2 regions of the Paenibacillus sp. FSL P4-0338 genome follow, and region 2 is predicted to be linked to the other one. Evidence: predicted binding sites of a transcription regulator. Region 2 holds the regulator's gene; the other holds the start of a gene.

Region 1 (7,758 bases), on a different contig from region 2:
AACGGCCCGGCCTTATCTGTATTTCCGGACTACTCCGGAAGGCCGGATCATTGCCGGCGGCAAGGATGAGCAGCTTACCAGTGTAGAGCGGCGTGAGGTTAGGGTCCTCTCCCAGTGTGAGCGTCTGCTTGAGGAGGTTACGGCCCTGTTCCCGGAACTGCAAGGAATCAAGGCTGAATATTCCTGGGGAGCGGTCTTCGGCTCCACCCATGACGGGCTGCCTTATATGGGACCGCACCCGGAGTTCCCGCACTGCTACTTCATTGAAGGCTATGGGGGGAACGGCACGGTCTACAGCATGATCGCCGCCGAGCTGCTTGCAGATACGCTGGCCGGCAAGAGCCGCCCGGAGCTGGAGCTTTTCTCGCTGACCCGGTCGCCGAAGCCTGCGCCCTCCCCCGCGATACTGTCTTAAGGGCAGCTGGTTCAGGGAGGCGGCATCAGAGAGAGTTGCAACATAGAAAGGGATGCCCGCGTAGCCTGATGGCTGCGGAGCATCCCTTTTTTGATTAAATACTTATGGTTATAACGATATATAGAAGAATAATAGCTTATTGCGCTTTTACAAATTCAGCCGACTTGATCCCTGCCTGACGTCCGAAGATAATAATCTCGGCTACCGAGTTACCGCCGATGCGGTTCTCGCCGTGCAGCCCGCCGACCACTTCTCCTGCCGCGAACAATCCGGTAATCGCCTTGCCGTCTTTGTTCAAGACCTCAGTGTTGGTGTTGATCACCACTCCGCCCATCGTATAGTGAATCCCAGGGCCGATCTGAATCGCATAATACGGAGCACCGGACAGATCATTATCCATACCGGTAGTTCTGCCGAATTCAGCATCCGACTTACTCTTCACCGCACTGTTCCATGTATCCACGGTAGTCTTAAGTGCTGCTGCAGGAACCTTCATCTGATCCGCCAATGCCTCAATGGTATCTGCGGTCTTGACCACACCCATCTTAATGTATTGATCTACCGCCTTAACACGGGATTTCACTCCGGCGTCGAACACGAGATAAGCGGATTTCTCAGGAAGTGTATTAATTGAAGCCGTCACCTTATCACGGGTATTCATCTCATTGCCGAAGCGCTTGCCCTCAGCAGATACAAGAATAGCTCCTTCGCCCCGGACCGCTTCACCGATCAGGTAGGATTTCTCCTGCTGCACAGTCGGGTGAACCTGAATCTGATCCAGGTCTACGGTAGTTCCGCCGACCTTCTCAATCATGGCAATGCCGTCGCCGGTGCTGCCAATCTGGTTGGTCGTTACCAGCCCTTGCAGATCCGGGCGAACCTTGGCAATCAGTTCTTTGTTGGCACCGAAGCCCCCAGTGGTTACGATAACTGCTGCTGCGCTGATCATTTTGTCATCGGCCTGGTTGAACAGCACCTTCACGCCGTTCACCTTACCGTCCTGTACCGTAAGCTCCTTCACATCCGCATTGACGAACAGCGGAATTCCCTGCTCCTGAACATTGCGGACAAGTCCTGCTACAAGATATTGTCCCACTGCCGAGCCGTCTTCCGGACGATGGGTACGCTTCTCTTTCATACCGCCGGTAATTGTAATATTGTTCAAGCGGATTCCGATGGAATCGAGCCAGTCAATGGCACCCGCGGATTGATCCACGAAGAAGTGCAGCAGCTCCTTATTGTTCGTATCATGTCCGCCCTTAAGGGTCTCTTCATAGAACAGTTCGTTGCTGTCTTCGATGCCCTGCTCCTTCTGGAACTTGGTCTGCGAGGCATTCATCCCTGAGGAGGATTTGGTCGTATTGCCGCCGGCAACCGGCATTTTCTCTAAGATGACCGGGTTCATGCCGGCCGCTTTGGCTTCCAGCGCAGCAGACATTCCCGCACCGCCCGCACCGACGATGACGATATCATATTTATCCTTTAACTGATCGTACGGAGTATAGCTCGCTTCGGATGCTCCCGACACGGCCTCTGCCTTCTCTGTAGGTGCAGTGGTTGCTGCCGGCTCTGTTGCCGCGCTGCCCGCTTCCTTGCTCTCATTCTTGCTGCCGCCCGCATTGTTGTTTCCGCAACCTGCAATGACCAGCATCACGGAGAGAATGAGGATAAGCGCCGCTGTTAATCTCTTATTCATGTGAGTTGTGCCCCCTTGTGCATATTTTCACAATTATCATAGCGCCAAAGAAGCGGTTTATGGAACCTTCCGTAAGTTATTAAAGAGTTTTGTAACTAAAGTAACCAAATTAACTAAGTAGCTGTACAGATGGCTGCCTGCGTAAGAGTGAGAGAATTAACTTCGTTCCGGTCAGAATTATGATAGACTCTATCCCGTCTGCATACATAACTTGAAGTATCCGGAAGGAGAAGGAAATATTGACTAACAAAAGTAATCTTAGAGCGGTATGGATCATGTTTGGTGTATTTGTATTGCTGTTTCTGTTGAATTTCGGCATTCACAGTAATAATCAGGCCCCGACAGCCAGAATGTGGCTTCTGCTGGGCGTATGGGCCTTCCTCATTAGCGTGCTGCTGCTTGTAAAACACAAGCTGCCGTCGAAGCGGCAGATTCTGCTCTCTATCCTGCTAGCCGCTGCTGTAGCTGTCGCCTATATTAATCTGTCCCTCTTCTCCATGATTGAGGTGAGCCTGCTCACGTTAATGGCATCGTTGGCTGTATTAAGCACCTTCAACCAGTATAACGAAGGAAAGCTTCTTTTTCTCAACACAGCCAGCGCCTCAACAATCTTCATGAGCCTATTCGTGGGAGCCGCCGCCGGCATTCTGCTCGGAATCATCAATCTAGTGCTGAGCGGACAAAGCCTCGATGGATTCAGCCTGAAGCTAATCTATTTCAGAGTGGCGCTCAGTCCGGCCATTTATGAAGAACTAGCCCTACGTACCTTGTTCTATGCCCTATGCCTGTCCCTGATGCACGGCAGAGCCGATACCAGAGCCCAAAAATTTACCGTCTGGTTCATGATGATCGTTCCCCATGTGCTGGTCCACACGCCGGACAGCTTCATTCAGGGTGGAATCATCCCCGGCATCATCAGCACTCTCATGTATATCCTCTTGTTCGGCCTGCCCTTTGCAATACTACAGCGCAAGCGGGACCTCACATCTGCCATGCTTGCTCATGGAATAGTGGATATCATACGATTCTGTTTCCTGGGTCTCCCCTTCTAGTAGAGGGGTGCTCCGGCACGGTACGGCACAGTTCACACCTCCTCCTCCTCCCCCTTCACCTCATAAGGCACATCAACTATAAAATGCCCCCCTGAACCGTAGACGGCGGCCAGCTCAAGATGGCCCTTTAATTTATCCACACTTTTCTTGACCAAATACAGCCCGATTCCCCGCTGTTCACCCTTGGAGGAGTAACCCTGAACGAAGATCTTCTCCTTGAGGCCCGCCGGAATTCCCGGACCGTTGTCGCTAACCTCGCATAGCAGCCGCCCCTCTTCATATTGAAAAGCAAGCTCCACCCGCTTCACGGGTTGCTCGCAGAGCTCCCCCAGCGCCTCCAGGGCATTATCCAGCAGATTGCCGGCAATCGTAATCAGCTCATGAATCACCTGCGGATCAGCCGGCTCCGGCAGATAGCTGTCTCCGGTCAGCAACAGCTCTATCCCCGCTTCGCGTGCCCGGCTCAGCTTCCCCAGCAGAAATCCGGCCATCACGGGGTCCTTGATCTGTCTCGTGATCGACCCGATCTCCTTCTGGTAATTGCTTACCGTTCCCAGAATATATTGCTGCAGCTCATCATATAGGCCCATATGCGTCATGCCCATAATGACATGCAGCTTGTTCATGAACTCATGGGCACCGGAGCGCAGTGCTTCTGCATAGACAGAGACTCCCGACAGCTTCTCCGCCAGCACAGCCAGCTCAGTCTCATCCCGGAAAGTGGCAATCGCGCCAACGATGTTACCGTTCACCCGGACTGGCAGGCTGTTCACCAATAAAGAGCTGTCTCCCAGCTCCAGCTCCTGGTCCTGTATCCCCTCTCCCTCAGCCAATACCCGCTCCAGACCCAGCTCCGGCCAAAACTCGGCAATCTGCCGGTTCATGGCGCTCCCGCCAATCCCGGCTGCCCGCAGAAGCCGCTGTGCTTCCATATTAAGGATGGTAATCCGCGCCTTCTGATCTACGGCAATAATTCCCTCGCGCGTGGATTCCAGCATCGCACTGCGTTCCTGGAGCAGCTTGGAGATGTCCTCCGGCTCCATGCCGAACACCATCCGCTTGATCTGCGCTGCCAGAATGAATGCTCCTCCCGCTCCAAGCAAGGCTCCCGAGACCAGAATCGCAATAATCGTCCACTCATTCAGCAGGACCAGCCGCTCAACCCGCTCCAGGGACAGACCGGCAATGACCACACCCACCTGATGCCCCCGGTTGTTATAGACCGGCACGAAGCCGCGCAGGGATCTGCCGAGCGGGCCGGCCCCTTCGGAGATACTCTCCCCTCCGCGCAGCGATATCTCTTGGCCTCCTCCCGCAAAGGGCAGTCCGACCAGCGAGGCATCCGGATGGGAATAGCGGATACCCTTCATATCTGTGACTACCACGAACATAATATCATTGCGGCGGGCGATTCTTGAGGTGTAGTCCTGAATCTCCTTGCTGTTGCCCTCACTGAGTCCCTCAGAGACCAGCGGAATCAGAGCGATGGTACGGGCAATCGTAATCGCCTTATCCTCCAGCGCCTGCCGGGTCTGCGGAATAATCTGATTGCGGAAAATAAAATATAAAATCAGCAATACCAGCAGGACAACGGCAGACACCATAACGGCGATCATTGTGCGCAGACTGTAGCTTTTTTTCCTGGCCACTTGCGTGATGACCTCCCTTCATATCCCTTTTCCCTTCGAACTATATTAGTTGAACCTGAATTTGTAAAGCTGCTCCCGGGGCTCGCTTCTGGGGAATAGAAGAATGAAGCAAGCCCAGCCGTTCTGCCGGAGACAGGAGGGCTGGGCTTGCTGGGCTGAACTTTTCACAACTCTATTAATTGGATGATAGCTTACTGCTTCTTGGCCTGTTCCAGCGCCTGGGTCACCGCTTCAATAATTCCGCCGCTGGAGCCGGAAGCACCGGAGAGGGCGTCTACGCCTTCTGTGGTTTGCTTTTCAATAATTTCAGGAATGGTATTCTCCACTGCCGCATCGATCATCGCCTGCGTCTCCTTATGCTCCTCTACGGTAATGGCGTCGATCTTCTCATCCTTGATTTCTACCGCCACTTTAATATCACTCTTGACCCCTTTACCTGTTCCATCATACGTCCCGTCTACATACTTGCCGGAAGATGAAGAGCATCCTGCCGTAAGTACTGTTGCAGCCGCAAGGGCAGAGAACAGCAACGTTTTTGTCCACTTGTGCATGAGTAATTCCTCCTTCTGGAAAGTTTCTATTTCTTAAGTGCCTTCACAGCTTCATCCGCTGCAATCCGGCCGAAGGTGGTGATGTCTGCAAGTGCATTCCCGCCCAGACGGTTGGCGCCGTGTACCCCGCCGGTTACTTCGCCCGCAGCATACAGTCCGGCAATGACCTGATCCTTGGTATCCAGCACCTGTGCCTGAGTGTTAATCGCTACTCCGCCCATGGTATGGTGGATTCCCGGTGTTACCTGAATTGCATAATATTTACCTTTTTCAAAAGACAGTTCAAGATCCGGCCGTTCAAACTCTGTATCCTTACCGGAAGCAACGAAGCCATTATACGTATTCAGTGTATCTGCCAGTGCTTTGCCGTCTACACCAATCTGTGCCGCCAATTCTTCAGGAGTTGCCGCTTCTTTGACCAGATCCATTCCAAAGTAAACCTCGGTTGCCTTCAGGTTCGCACGCAGCTCATCATTGAAGATCAGGTAAGCTACTTTGCCGGACTGGGCCAGAATATTCTGGGACACGACATCGCGGGTCAGCAGTTCATTCGTGAATCGCTTGCCTTCGCTATTGACCAGAATTGCACCGTCTCCGCGTACCCCTTCCGTGATCAGCACGCCTTGATTCGGAATGGTGGTCGGATGAATCTGAATCTCCTTCATGTCTACCAGCTTGGCGCCGATCTTCTCTGCCATCGTTGTACCATCGCCGGTTGCGCCTGGATGGTTAGTCGTAGAGAACCCTTCCAGCTTCGGCTGGTACCCCTTGATCATGTCCATGTTGGCGCCAAAACCGCCGGCCGCCAGGATAACAGAATTGGCACTAATCGTGTACTGCTTGCCATCCTTATCCGTCACCTTCACCCCGGTAACCATGCCGTCCTTGTTCTTGACGATCTCATCGGCAGTCGTCCGCAGGCGCACATCAATCTTGTATTCCTCCAGCTTCTTCTTCAGCGCGACTACGATGAAATTCCCTGCCGCTTCCCCGCCTGCCGGACGGTGAATCCGGTTCACGCTTGCCCCGCCTGCGCGTCCCACTTCAGACAGCTCGGCTCCATTCTCCTTCAGCCACTCCACGGAAGCCGCCGCACCGTTCGTAAGCGTTCTGACCAGTTCCGGGTTGTTAAGGTTCTTGCCGCCCTTCATGGTATCCTCGAAATGCAGCTCCGGACTGTCTTTGATGCCATCCGCTGCCTGATAAGGTGTTCCTGCCGCATTCAATCCGCCTTCCGCACGGACGGTATTGCCTCCAAGCATAGGCATTTTTTCGATCAGTATCACCTTAGCTCCCTGATTATGCGCTTCAATGGCAGCAGTCATTCCCGCGCCGCCGCCGCCGATAATTACAATGTCCGTAGACTCCCCTTTGGTGCTGTTACATGCAGGCAATACCACCAGACTTGCCAGCAGCAACCCTTTGCCCAGCAGACTTCCCCATCTCTTTCTGTTCATTCTGTTCTCCTCCAATTGTCATTGTGCATATTTTCACAATCATCATAACCTGAAGGAGCCCTCACTAGAATATTTAGTAATTAAAGAAATGATAAAGTAAATAAAGGTAGTGAATTTGCTTGAATGTGGTTATAGATTTATAATTGGAGCTTATACAACCGTATCACTAGGAGGAACAGAAACTATGGAAAAAAGCGAAAAATATTGGCTGGCCGGTGCTGTTCTGGCAGCAGCCGGTGTCTCCCTGATGAGCTACACCGCAAGCCGCTATACTTCATTCAAAAGAGTAGTTGCCCGAACCATCCGTCTGGAAGATATCGCTGCACTGGAAATTACCCGCCTGTCTTCTGTTCCCGGTGAACAGAAGGATGTTGTGCTCACCGAGCCGGAAGCGATTAAGCGGATCTACGATGATTTCTCTGGTGTCCGCCTGATGAAATCCGCCCGCAATGTCAACACTGACAACAAGTACAGCTATTACATGACCATCGTGCAGGCCGACCGGAAGCAGCGGTTCGACATTATTTTGAAGGGCAAGCATCACATGATTATCTACGACAATGACATGAACAACCCGCACCTGGTAGCCTACAAAATCATTAACGAGTTCAGTCCGCTGGCTCTGCAGCAGGCCTTCGATTGATTCTGCGCACGTTTATGTATGGCATAGCTTAATAACCTTCACAGCTAATGTGAAGGCTATATGGAGTCATGGAACGCCTGAGGCAGCCTCGGGACACCGTGACTCCGTTTTATTTTATAGAGAAAGCCTATAGATATTTACGGATAAGTTCATGCCCTTCAGGTCTCACCTTATACATATACACCGGCCTGCCTACTGCCCCGTAGCTAAGCTCCATCTCCAGAATGCCTGCCTCCGTCAGAAAAGCCAGATATTTGCGGACCGAGATCCGCGAGATGGGCGCATGGCTGCTGAT
Region 2 (7,758 bases):
AGCGGGCAGCTGCCTGCCCTCCGCCAGAGTCTGCAGTCTTCGGGCAGTGAGCAGGCTTCCGAATGGAGCGGCGTGATCGACCGGATCTATCCCGATCTGCTGACGGTGAAGGAATCTTGGGATGCGCTCAGCGACCGGCTCTTCAGCCTGCTGCCCGAGCGCAGCGATGCCGGAGCCGGTGAAGCAGGCCAGCTGGTGGCCCGCCTGCAGCCGGGCAAGAAGCCGAAGGATTGGGAGGAGTTGGCGGCCCTTGAGAATACGCTGAACCTCAGTCTGAGCGATATCATCCGCAAGGGTGACAAGATGCTCAGTGAGATGCGTGACACGGACAGCCAATCCTCCTCGGACAGTCTTGTGACCGATATCGGCGGGTTATTTAAGGATCTGGCATCCATTAGAGAGCAGATCCGCTTCTTCATGGGCCTGAACGATGAGAATATCGTGTATTGGCTGGAGGGAAGCGGTAATTATAAAGGCAAGTCGCTGCAAATGTATGCCGTTCCTGTAGATGTCAGTACCCAGCTCAGGGAGCTGTTCTTCGACAAGAAGAAGAGTATTGTCCTGACCTCGGCCACCTTATCCGTGGATAAGTCCTTCCAGTTCATGATCGATAACCTGGGCCTTGGTGAAGCTGCGGAGCAGGGGCGTCTGATGACAGCGCTGCTTCCGTCGCCGTTTAAATACCGGGAGCAGGCTCTGCTGGTCATTCCCCGCGACTTCCCGAGCGTCAAGGGAAGTATAGGGGATGCCCGTTTTGTGGACACGCTTGTTCATTCCCTCGCCGAGACTGCTGTAACTACACGAGGGCGAATGCTGGTGCTGTTCACCTCCTACAAGATGCTGCGCCAGGTCTATGACCCGCTGAAGGAGGCGCTTGCCTCCCAGGATATCGCGGTGCTCGGACAAGGTGTGGAGGGCGGCAGCCGGAGCAAGCTGATCCGCCGCTTCCAGGACAGCCCGGCTTCGGTCCTGCTCGGTACCAGCAGTTTCTGGGAAGGGGTAGATATTCCGGGAGAAGCATTGACCTGCCTGGCGATTGTCAGACTGCCGTTCCAGCCGCCGAATCACCCGCTGGCAGAAGCGAAGTCGGAGCTGCTTCAGGCACAGAAGAAGAACCCGTTCATGAAGCTGTCCGTGCCGCAGGCAGTCATCCGCTTCAAGCAGGGCTTCGGGCGGCTGGTCCGCACGGCGCAGGACCGGGGCATCGTAATTGTGTACGATACTAGAGTAATTGAATCGCATTACGGAAAGTACTTCCTGTATTCACTCCCCGGTCCCAAGATGGAGCATATGCTCACCGAGCAGATGGTCCCGAGAATTGCCGAATGGCTGGAAGACGGCGGGGTTTCCTAATTCATCTGCTATTGCTATTATTAATAAGTCATGATTAACCTGAAGATCCGTTCCCGCCCTGTCCTGCCGATCCGGCAGGCGGGGGGCACGGTTGCTATAATTGAACGGGTATAACACAACTATTAAGGAGGAGAATACATGAAATCGGATAAAATATCGGAGGCCGTCGTGCGCAGGCTCCCAGTGTACCTGCGTTTCCTGAACGATCTCCAAAAACGTGAAATCTCCACAGTCTCTTCTCAGGAGCTGGGCCAGAAGCTTGATCTGAATCCCGCCCAGATCCGTAAGGATTTGGCTTACTTCGGTGATTTTGGCAGGAAGGGTATCGGCTACGATGTATCCTATCTAATTGAGAAGATTCGCCATATCCTGAAGCTTGACCAGCAAATTAATGTTGCACTGGTTGGAGCCGGTAATCTCGGTCATGCCTTGTCTAACTACAACGCTTACTTGAAGGATACGATGAAGATTACTGCGATCTTCGATGCCTACCCGCCGAAGGTGGGCCAGCAGATCAACTCGCTGGTTGTGCAGCCGATGGAGGAGTTAAGCAGCACAATCCGCTCGCAGGGCATCCGCATCGGGATTATTACCGTACCTGACAGCGAAGCCCAGAATGTAGCTGATATTCTTGTGGACTCCGGCATTGAGGCGATTCTGAACTTCGCACCGGTTATTCTCAAGACGCCTGCCAATATCCGGATTCATGCCGCAGATTTCACCACAGATCTGCAGAGCCTGGCCTATTATTTGCATGATGGAAAGGATGAGGCAGAAGATGAGCAGTAAGATCACGATAATCAAGAACGGGCACTTCCTGGTTCCGGGCAGCGACAAGCCGGTTCTAAGCGGGTATATGACCCTGGAGAATGATCTGATTACTTACATAGGTGAAGCTGAGCCGGTAGTGGAGGATGGCGCTCAGGTCGTAGACGGCAGCCGTCTGCTGTTCATGCCGGGTCTGGTCAATACCCATGGGCATACGGCCATGTCACTGCTGCGCGGATACGGCGACGATATGGTGCTTCAGACTTGGCTGCAGGAGAAGATGTGGCCGATGGAAGAGAAATTCACTGGTGATGATGTATATTGGGGAACCTCGTTGTCCGTACTGGAAATGCTGAAGGGCGGCACAACCACCTTCCTCGATATGTATGATCATATGGACCGGGTAGCGGAAGTAACGGAGCAGTCCGGTATTCGTGCGGTGCTGATGCGCGGCGTAATTGGGCTGTGCCCGGAAGAGGTACAGCAAGCAAAGCTCGCTGAGGCGGTTGCTTTTGCCCGTAACTGGCACGGCAAGGCTGACGGCAGAATTACAACTATGCTCTCACCGCACGCTCCGTACACCTGTCCTCCAGAGTTTTTCATGAAGTTTGTGCAGGCTGCCCATGATCTGGACCTGCCGATGCATACCCATATGTCCGAGACGCGCCATGAAGTGGAGCAGAACGTGGCTGACTACGGCCTTCGTCCGGTCGCACATCTGGAGAAGCTGGGGATGTTCACCCGTCCTTCGCTCATTGCCCACGGGGTTCATCTGAACGATGAAGAGATCGGGATTCTGGCCCGCTATAACGTTGGCGTGTCGCATAACCCCGGCAGTAACCTGAAGCTGGCCAGCGGGGTTGCACGTGTTCCTGAGCTGCTGCGAGCCGGGGTTAAGGTCTCCCTGGGTACAGACGGCGCGGCAAGCAACAACAATCTGGATATGTTCGAAGAGATGAGGCTGGCGGCTCTGATCCACAAGGGCGTAAGCGGTGATCCTACAGCGGTACCGGCTCCTGAAGCGCTACTGATGGCCACGGAATACGGGGCTCAGTCTATTTTCCTAAGCGGGGTAGGCCGGCTTGCAGCAGGAATGAAGGCCGACTTCATCGCGCTTGATATTGACCAGCCGCATTTGCTGCCGCATACCGATCTGCTCTCCCATGCCGTCTATTCGGCAAGTGCCAAGGATGTGGAGCATGTATGGGTGAACGGCCAGCAGGTTGTGAAGCATGGACAATGCCTGACACTGGATGAAGAAGCTATCCGCCGCAAAGCACAGGAGACGTTCGAGAGCCTGCTTAAACGGTAATTCAGGAGAACGGGAAAGGAAGCAGCGTTGTGAAGAAGAAGAGGAGAAAATGGATCTGGCTGGGGCTTACCGTGGTGCTGCTCCTTCTGTTCGGATTAAGCCAGTTCTATGCCTACATTATGAAGGACCAGTGGAACGAGCGGAATGAGGCCAAGGAGCTGGCCCGGACGCGTGCCGGACTAACGGAGGTAACCAAGGCTCAGAAATCCGTCTGGAATGAGAATGAGATCTACTGGGTGCTAACCGGCAAAAATGAAGCCGGGACCGATCTGATGGTGTGGGTCCGTTTCACCTTGGAGGGCAAGCCTGCCGGAGGCGACAACGACCTGTATGCTGAAGAGCTGAGCAAAGGCACTTCCGAAGAGAAAATGCGCGGAATCATAGCCGATCAGTTACCGGACGTGAAGATCGAACGGCTGCTGCCCGGTGTATATAACGGGGAATATGCCTGGCAGCTATTTTACAAAAAAGACGGGCGATTCTATTACAACTTCTACCGCTTCAAGGATGGCAGCGCCATCGGTGAGGGGTACAGTTTGCCCAACCGTTAAGCTAAGCGCTCAGCAGAATAACATGCGGGGGAACAGATTATCTGTTCTTCCGTTTTTTTGTATCCATCATGTCGAAAATAATCTGGAACTGTTCTGGGACTGGTGGCAGACGGGGAACTGTGGCTTAATGGAGATATATGGTTTGAGATACATCGATTAATATACTTGAATTGATATACTGATTGTATTCCTCGAATGCTATCGCCAACCTGCATATATGTCTCTCAAGGAGGATGAAGAAATTGGAAGTTTTAGCATATTTGGATCAGGCGGTGGATTTGTTTAAGGAAGAGCTGGGGGATAATCTGTCGGGGATTTATCTGCACGGTTCCCTGGCCATGGGCTGTTTTCAACCGGATTCAAGCGATATTGATCTGCTCATTGTAGTAGAGGACAAGCTCCCCGCAGAGGTCAGTCATAGCCTTGCCGGTCGTATCGTAGCCTTTCATGACAGTCTGCCGAATAAGCGCGGAATTGAACTGTCTATCGTCCTGAAGACATACCTGCATAACTTTGTGTATCCTACGCCATTTGAATTTCACTTTTCAGAAGCTCATTTAGAGCGGTATAGAACCGATAAGAATTATCTGTGCGGCGGCTTTGAGGATGCTGATCTGGCGGCACATTTTGCAGTAGTCTACCATCGCGGGTTTATCTTGTACGGGGAGCCGATACGCGAGGCCTTTGCGCCGGTAGACCAGAGGTACTATCTGGATTCCATTATCAGGGATGTCGATGATGCGCCGCAGAATATTGGGAATGCTCCACTCTATTACACACTGAATCTATGCAGGGTACTCTACTATGTGCAGGAAGGTCATGTCTCTTCCAAGAAGGAAGGCGGGGATTGGGGACTTCAGCATTTGCCGGAACGCTTCCACGGGCTGCTTAGACGGTGTCTTAAGGAATATAGCGGTGCTGGCGCCGAAGGCTATGAACTGGAGCTATTAACTGATTTTGCGGAATATATGATGGCTGAAATTGAGCGTTAGCCGGATGTAGTGTGCGCCGGAATATGAAAGTAGCAGCGGCATTTCAGGATATAAATCTGAGCTGCCGTTTTTTCATGGTTCATGAAACATCCAGAAATTAGTATCAAAAATTTTAAATATATTCACAACTTTATGTAAAATCGTATATACACCTATGATATACTACTACTTGTATCAAGACATGCTTAAGAGCATGTCAGTCTCGGATTGGCGCTAGACACGCTGGCTGGTCTTTATTATAGAGTTAAGCTTGGTCATTATTGAGAGGAGGACGTTTCTTGAAACTTCGTCTTATGCCTGTGCTGCTAACGTCTCTGCTGTCTGCTGCATTATTGTTTGGTGGCTGGTATTCTTACCGTCAATTCGCGGTGCAGGAGCCGCTGCAGAAGCTGGTATCATCCTACCAGGGTGTGAAGGATTCCCATATTACTATTAAACGCAATGAGGTCACTTTGAAACTGGATTTGCAGCCGGGCACGAAATTACGTGAGCTGGTGCAGTATGTATCACGAGAAGGCAGCACCGCTATTGACGGCAGGACCCTTAAGCTGGATGTGGAACAGAAGCCGAGTGAACTGCTGGATGAGTATTGGGATAAAGCGATGTTCTCTGTAGCAGAAGCTATGGAGAGCCGGAAATATACATTGATACCAGCGAAGCTGGACGGACTGAAGGAGCAGGACAGTAAGTACAGCGGCGTTACAGCTACCACAGAGATTGACGACAACAATGTCTATGTAAGCCTGAGCAACGGCACAGAGAGCAAATTCATCATTCTGCCGCGTGCAGCAGCCAAGATGGGAGTGTGGAACAATGCCTAAGTACTGGAAAGAGGTTGTAGCCGGATTTGTTCCGGTCATGCTGATTTTTATGGCTTTTGTGGGAATTAATATCTTTCCTGTAATTATAGCGATGGGCATGGTTGCCGCGCTCCTGTTCATTGCCCATGCCCGCGGCGGTCTGACGGTCAATGCAGGTGCAGATAAGAAGCGTAAGAAGAACGGTCCCTCCAAGCTAACCTTTGAAGAGATCGGCGGACAGGACAATGCCAAGCAGGAGCTGCGTGAAGCGCTGGACTTCCTGATCCGGCATGAAGAAATCAGCAAGTTCGGGATTCGTCCGCTCAAAGGAATTCTGTTAACCGGCCCTCCAGGAACCGGGAAGACGCTGATGGCCAAGGCTGCGGCGCATTACACCGATTCTGTATTTGTAGCTGCTTCAGGCAGTGAATTCGTCGAGATGTATGTCGGCGTCGGTGCCGGACGCGTGCGCGATTTGTTCAAGGATGCCCGTACACGCGCACTCAAGGAGAATAAGCAAAGTGCCATTATTTTCATCGATGAAATTGACGTTATCGGCGGGAAACGCGAAGGCGGACAGCAGCGTGAATACGATCAGACCCTCAATCAGCTGCTGACGGAGATGGACGGGATTTATAACAATGATACCCCGCGCATTCTGCTGGTAGCCGCAACGAACCGCAAGGAGATGCTTGATTCTGCGCTGCTGCGCCCGGGGCGTTTTGACCGCCATATTCAGGTGGATATGCCTGACAAGAAGGGCCGCAAGTCGATTCTCGACCTGCATGCCAAGAACAAGCCGCTGCATGACACCGTGAATCTGGATAAAATCGCCGAAGAAGCTTACGGCTTCTCGGGTGCGCAGCTGGAGAGCGTGATGAATGAAGCCGCGATCTACATGATGCGCGAGAATCTGACCCTGGTGGAGCAGCGTCATCTGTCGATGGCGATCGACAAGGTCATGATGGGTGAGAAGACCGACCGTGAGACCAACCATGAAGAGAAGAAGAGGGTAGCGATCCATGAGCTTGGACATGCTATTATGGCTGAGCTGCTGCGCCCCGGAAGCGTTAGTCAGGTAACACTGACCCCGCGCGGCCAGGCTCTAGGGTATGTCCGGCATAATCCGCAGACCGAGCAGTATCTGTACACGAAGGATTACCTGGAGAACCAGATCATGATTGCCCTGGGCGGAGCGGCTGCCGAAGAGATGTATTACGGAGGACGCAGTACCGGTTCCCGTGGAGACTTCGATCAGGCGCTGAATATCGTAGAGACCATGATGAAGTCAGGGCTCACCTCGCTCGGCATTGCGAATCTGCAAATGGTTACCACTGAAGAATTAATGAAGGAAAATAGTAAAATACTGGACGAGTTGATGATCCGCACGAATGACCTGCTGGAGAAACAGAAAAATATATTTGATTACTCTCTTGACATTTTAATGAAGGAAGAAGTTCTCTCCGGAGAGCAATTTCGTTGTCAATTTCGTGACAGTGTCCTTTTACCGGCATAATTCTTTATGCCGGTTATTTTTTTTTACTTTTCAGACATGCTAAGATATCATTATATGTCGGGCTACTTATTTTTTTCGACAGACAAGGTACAATACAGAAGTATAGATACCTGAAAGGATGGAGACTTTTACATGAATTTTAAGAAGATCGGTGTCATCGGCGGAGGCACAATGGGACAAGGGATTGCCGAAATGCTGGCAGCCAAGGGCCTGGATGTCATGCTGGTGGAAAAAACTGCAGAACGGTTGAACTACTCCTACGAAATGATCGAGACCAGTCTCGACAAGCAGCTGGAGAAATGGGCGATTACCCAGGCGGAGAAGAAGCTGATCCTGGCCCGTATCCAGAAGGTTACACACTTCGCTGAACTGAGCTCATGCGATATGGTCATTGAGACCATCGTTGAAGATCTGGAAGCCAAGCAAAAGGTATTCAATCAGCTCGATCAGGTGTGTCCGAGCCACA

What was found. Region 2 encodes Rex, which represses fermentation and respiration genes when NADH is low (regulators of the CRP and FNR family bind a similar motif). Its sites were predicted from a motif close to TTGTGAAATATTTCACAA; they were not measured.
Region 1: MKZ07_RS32845 (flavocytochrome c) is a predicted target of Rex. The motif match lies at 2,127-2,144, and genes of this name have one in related genera.

The regions. Positions count from the first base shown of each region.
Region 1 is NZ_JBBOCG010000002.1:2,034,780-2,042,537, reverse strand. It holds gene MKZ07_RS32850 (NAD(P)/FAD-dependent oxidoreductase) at 1-415, shown strand, start outside; gene MKZ07_RS32845 (flavocytochrome c) at 552-2,111, opposite strand; gene MKZ07_RS32840 (CPBP family glutamic-type intramembrane protease) at 2,351-3,163, shown strand; gene dcuS (DcuS/MalK family sensor histidine kinase) at 3,196-4,812, opposite strand; gene MKZ07_RS32830 (FMN-binding protein) at 5,004-5,363, opposite strand; gene MKZ07_RS32825 (flavocytochrome c) at 5,390-6,820, opposite strand; gene MKZ07_RS32820 (hypothetical protein) at 7,005-7,463, shown strand; gene MKZ07_RS32815 (response regulator) at 7,591-7,758, opposite strand, start outside.
Region 2 is NZ_JBBOCG010000001.1:2,555,394-2,563,151, reverse strand. It holds gene dinG (ATP-dependent DNA helicase DinG) at 1-1,353, shown strand, start outside; gene MKZ07_RS11315 (redox-sensing transcriptional repressor Rex) at 1,492-2,142, shown strand; gene MKZ07_RS11310 (amidohydrolase) at 2,132-3,433, shown strand; gene MKZ07_RS11305 (cell wall elongation regulator TseB-like domain-containing protein) at 3,463-3,984, shown strand; gene MKZ07_RS11300 (aminoglycoside adenylyltransferase domain-containing protein) at 4,218-4,976, shown strand; gene MKZ07_RS11295 (hypothetical protein) at 5,255-5,797, shown strand; gene MKZ07_RS11290 (AAA family ATPase) at 5,790-7,292, shown strand; gene MKZ07_RS11285 (3-hydroxyacyl-CoA dehydrogenase family protein) at 7,425-7,758, shown strand, end outside.